2 regions of the Cellvibrio sp. PSBB006 genome follow, and region 2 is predicted to be linked to the other one. Evidence: predicted binding sites of a transcription regulator. Region 2 holds the regulator's gene; the other holds the start of a gene.
What was found. Region 2 encodes FliA, which starts transcription of late flagellar genes. Its sites were predicted from a motif close to TAAAGTTATNNNNNNNNCGGCCGATANCC; they were not measured.
Positions count from the first base shown of each region.

Region 1: a site for FliA is predicted at 832-860, ahead of CBR65_RS05385 (PAS domain-containing methyl-accepting chemotaxis protein). Genes of this name have one in related genera too.

Region 1 covers NZ_CP021382.1:1,306,362-1,308,770, forward strand. Annotated here, with positions in the region: gene CBR65_RS05380 (flagellar brake protein) at 24-791, shown strand; gene CBR65_RS05385 (PAS domain-containing methyl-accepting chemotaxis protein) at 901-2,409, shown strand, end outside.
Region 2 covers NZ_CP021382.1:1,194,396-1,196,804, forward strand. Annotated here, with positions in the region: gene CBR65_RS04945 (protein phosphatase CheZ) at 1-151, opposite strand, end outside; gene cheY (chemotaxis response regulator CheY) at 209-592, opposite strand; gene CBR65_RS04955 (RNA polymerase sigma factor FliA) at 752-1,474, opposite strand; gene CBR65_RS04960 (MinD/ParA family protein) at 1,532-2,362, opposite strand.

The DNA.
Region 1 (2,409 bases), 110 kb from region 2:
TCTGATGTCTGGAGAAATTGTCGATGACTCTGTTGCGCGCGGTCCTGCAAAAACTTACCACCAAAACACTGACGGGCAGTGAAGCCCAGCATGCTGCCCCTCTGGCAGCTGCGCACGAGGGTTGTGCCACATTGCAACAACTCCAGGCCAGTCGCCAGATTCTGGAGGTTGTTCCCGCCGGCCAACACCGCAGTTACCAAAGCATGATTATCGCCATCGACGTTGAGCGGAACCTGCTGTGGATGGATGACCTTTTCCCCGAACAAAACTTTCTGGAAACCGGCGATGAAATCACGGTGCGTCATCACCGCAATGGTGAAGTCCTGGCGTTCACCACACCTATTATTGCCTGGGGTTCCCGCTTCGGGGCCAGTGGTATCGCCGTGGTATTGCCTGAGAATGTCCGATACCAGCCGCGCCGGATGAGTCCGCGTTGTGATTTGAGCAATCACACCCCCATCACCGCCAAAATCCGCCTGATGGGACAGGATGCCTGCTACGGTACGGTAAAAGATTTATCCGGCGCGGGATTGTGCGTATTGGTGCCGGGCAACCTGCTTAATCAATTGCATCGCGATACGGCCGTGCCCTTGTGCGAAGTGCATTTGAGTAAGGAATTGCATATTTACTGCCGCGCGAGGGTGCGCGCTTTCCGGTTGTGTCGCGAACCCTATCGGGCAACGCGTATCAGCCTGGAATTTGTGGATCTCCAGCCGCGCCGCCAACAGCAACTGCAAGCGTTTGTTGATCGTCTGACACCGGGTTGCATCGCTGATTCACGCGCAGCCTGACGGCGCGTGTTCATAATCTGCCAAGTTCTTGATTCTGATCTAAACTCTTCGCCAATTAAGTCGATAATCTATTGAACTTTGTACCTGTTTGACGATGTAAGGATGTGTGATGCGCAATAACGGCCCGGTCACCGGCAGAGAAGTGTTTGTCTCCGCCACTGACGAAATTGTTTCTTCCTCGGATATCCACGGCAATATCCTTTTCTGCAACGAGACTTTCCGACGCATTTCCGGCTATAGCCACGATGAGCTGATCAACCAGCCGCACAATATCCTGCGCCACCCCCAGATGCCGCGCGAAGCCTTTGGCATGTTGTGGACGGCGCTGAAGGCTGGCAAGCCGTGGATGGGCATCATCATCAACCGCTGCAAGAACGGTGATCACTATTGGGTGGACGCTTACGTGACTCCCCTGCGTGACCGGGGCCAGATTCAGGGTTACGAATCTGTGCGGGTCAAACCGGATGCCGCGTGCATTACGCGCGCCGCGCAGGTTTATGAGCGGCTGCAAGCGGGCAAGTCCATCTATTCTCCCCTCGCTCATCTCTGGAGTCGTTTTAGCAATGCCATCCTGACGTTCATCTCCAGTCTGCTGCTTTTGTGTATCGGCAGTTTCCTGTCTGGCTTGTTTAGCAGTAGCGTTTTTCCGGGGCTGATTATCATCAGCGGATTGATCAGTACGCTCGTTTATCAATTTCAACGGGGCAGTCTCCAACACGCATTGGCCGACGCACGGATGGTTATCCACGACCCGGTTGCCGCTTATATCTATACCGGGCGCAGCGACGCCATGGGTGAAATCCTGTTTGCACAACTAGCCTTGAAGGCTCGCCTGCGAACAGCGCTGGGGCGGTTTGCGGAGTCATCGCGGGAATTGCATCAGAAGTCTGATGCCGCCCACGCCCAATCCCGTAAAACCCACGCAGGTATGAACGAACAACAACAGGAAACCAGCAGCGTCGCCCACGCCATGCAGCAGATGTCACTGGCTGTGCAGGAAGTCGCCAATGGCGCCACGCAAACCTATTCCGCAACCAATGCGGCGATCAGCGAAGTCGATAAGGGCAACAAGGTCATTGAGGGGGCGAATACGGCGATTGCTGATTTGTCCGGCACCGTCGGGGATCTGGGGATGGTACTGGATCGCCTATCCGCCGATAGCAGCAAGATTGCCAGCGTGGTCGATGTTATTCGCAGTATCGCTGAACAAACCAATCTCCTCGCCCTGAACGCCGCCATTGAAGCGGCTCGTGCCGGCGAACAAGGGCGCGGTTTTGCCGTGGTGGCCGATGAAGTGCGTACCCTCGCCCAACGCACCCAGGAATCCACTGCGCACATTCAGGACATCATCAGCAACCTGAGCAAAGCTACGGACGATGCTGGCCAGCGAATGGATAACTGCCAGAACCTGGTAGAGCGCAGTGTGAGTGAAATGGAGAATGTCAGGAATGCCCTGGCGTCTATCTCGCATTCCGTGAGCAGTATCGACCAGATGTCCCATCAAATTGCCGCCGCTGCAGAAGAGCAATCTTCCATGGCTGTGGAGATCGAACGCAATACCTCTGCCATTGCCAAGATCTCCGACCACTCGCAAACGGAGATCGAAGCTTCCGACGCC
Region 2 (2,409 bases):
TATGTCGGTCCCGGGACTCAAGCATGGCGTGGATTAACTGCGAGGCATCTTCAAATTGATCACCTTGCAATTTTTCGGTCAATAATTTCGCGCACTCTTTCAACTCAGAAATGAATTCTTCGTTTTGGTGCAGCTGAAGTTCTGATGCCATTACAACGCCTTATTGTCTATTTCGCATTGTCATTCGAATCCTGTTGCGTTGTGTCAATTACCCGACACGCTCGAAGATCTTTTCTATTTTTTCTTTCAGTGCCTGGGCAGTGAATGGTTTGACCACATAACCATTGACGCCCGCCTGGGCAGCTTCAATGATCTGGTCGCGTTTGGCCTCGGCCGTCACCATCAATACCGGCAGCGCAGACAGTTTTTCATCCGCGCGCACAGCACGCAGCAAATCGATACCGGTCATACCGGGCATATTCCAGTCGGTGACCAGAAAATCGAAATCGCCACTCCGCAACATCGGCAGCGCAGTCACCCCATCATCAGCTTCATGGGTGTTGGAAAACCCCAGATCTCTGAGCAGATTTTTGATAATCCGTCGCATGGTCGAAAAATCATCGACTATCAGGATTTTCATGTTCTTATCCAATGCAACCTCCGTCTACCCATGGCGGGAATTTCATTTACTTTTAGTCTAGTCGCTGTTATTGCAGTAGCCAGTTTTTCACAGGTTTTCTGTTAGCCGAATTGATGACTCCAACGACCCCGTTACAACGGCGCGCCAAAGTACCGGCAAAACACCGGTCGGTCAATCACTGCTGCGCCACTCCGCCATGCGCGCGCGCAGGCGTAAAGCAGCTTGGCTGTGGATCTGGCTGATACGCGATTCACTCACGCCCAACACCTGCCCGATTTCTTTCAGATTCAATTCTTCATCGTAATACAGCGCCAACACCAGACGTTCGCGCTCAGGCAGTTGCGTTATCGCCTGCGCCAACGAGCGCTTTAGCGCATCGCGCTGAATACCTTCGAGGGGACTGGCGAAAGCACTACTGGATTCACTCGCATCAATGTTGCTGTCTTCTTCGCCAAAGGTTTCTTCGTAGCTGAACAGGCGGCTGCAACTGGAGTCTTGCAGCATGGCGAAATACTCTTCGACAGGAATACCCAGTTCACCCGCCACTTCGGTGTCCCGTGCATCGCGACCGGTACGCGCTTCTACCGTGCGAATAGCTTGGGCAATAAGGCGTGAATTGCGGTGAACCGAGCGCGGCGCCCAATCACCGCGACGCATCTCATCGACGATGGCACCGCGAATTCGGATGCCGGCATAGGTTTCAAAACTCGCACCGCGCGACGCATCATATTTTTGTGCGGCTTCCAGCAAACCGATCATGCCCGCCTGAATTAAATCATCAACCTGCACACAGGCCGGCATGCGCACCATCATGTGATAGGCAATTCGCTTGACCAGGGGCGCATAATCTTCAACACAAATCTGATTAGCGTGTTGCTTCGTTTTATCGTACATGGCTAATCCATCGACTGCGGCCATACTGATTACCTTCGATCACTGCCCATCGCGGGATTAAGCACTGCGGGCATTGGCAGCAAGCAGCAAACGTTCAACAAAAAATTCAAGCCTGCCCGTAGGTGCACTGGGCAAGGGCCATTGATCCACCGCTTTGGCCAGGCTGCGAATGGCGAGCGCGGCTTTGCTGGTCGGGGCAAATTCCAGCAGGGCTTTTTGTTTCTGCACCGCCTTGCGTACGTTTTCATCAAAAGGAACATTCCCGAGATACTGCAAGGTCACATCGAGAAATTTTTCGCACACCGTATTGAGTTTGGTAAACATGTGTTGGCCTTCCTGGGGTGTGCGCGTCATATTAGCGACGACCCGGAAGCGTTGCATGTCATATTCTTTGTTCAGCAGTTTGATCAGCGCGTAGGCATCAGTAATAGAGGAAGGTTCGTCGCACACAACGATGATGACTTCATTGGCGGCGCGCACGAAACTGACCACCGTATCGGAAATACCGGCGGCTGTATCAATCACCAACACATCCACCTGATCACTTAATTCGTTAAAGGCGTTGATTAATCCCGCGTGCTCGCGCGGACTGAGCGATGCCATATGTTGCACGCCCGATGATGCCGGTACGATCTTGAGCCCATGCGGGCCGCTGACCAGGACATCGCGCAGGCTGTGAGTACCGGCCAGTACATCGGCCAATGTATGGGTGGCTTTCAAGCCGAGTAGCACATCGACGTTGGCCAACCCCAAATCTGCGTCTAGCAAGACGACCCGGCGACGCAGTTCAGCCAAGGCGATACCCAGATTGACAGAAATGTTGCTCTTGCCAACCCCGCCCTTTCCGCCGGATACCGCGATGACTTGTACGGGTCGCATTTGACTCATGGGTCGACTAACTCCAGGCTTCTATCTCTGTTTTGACGGGTGGCCAT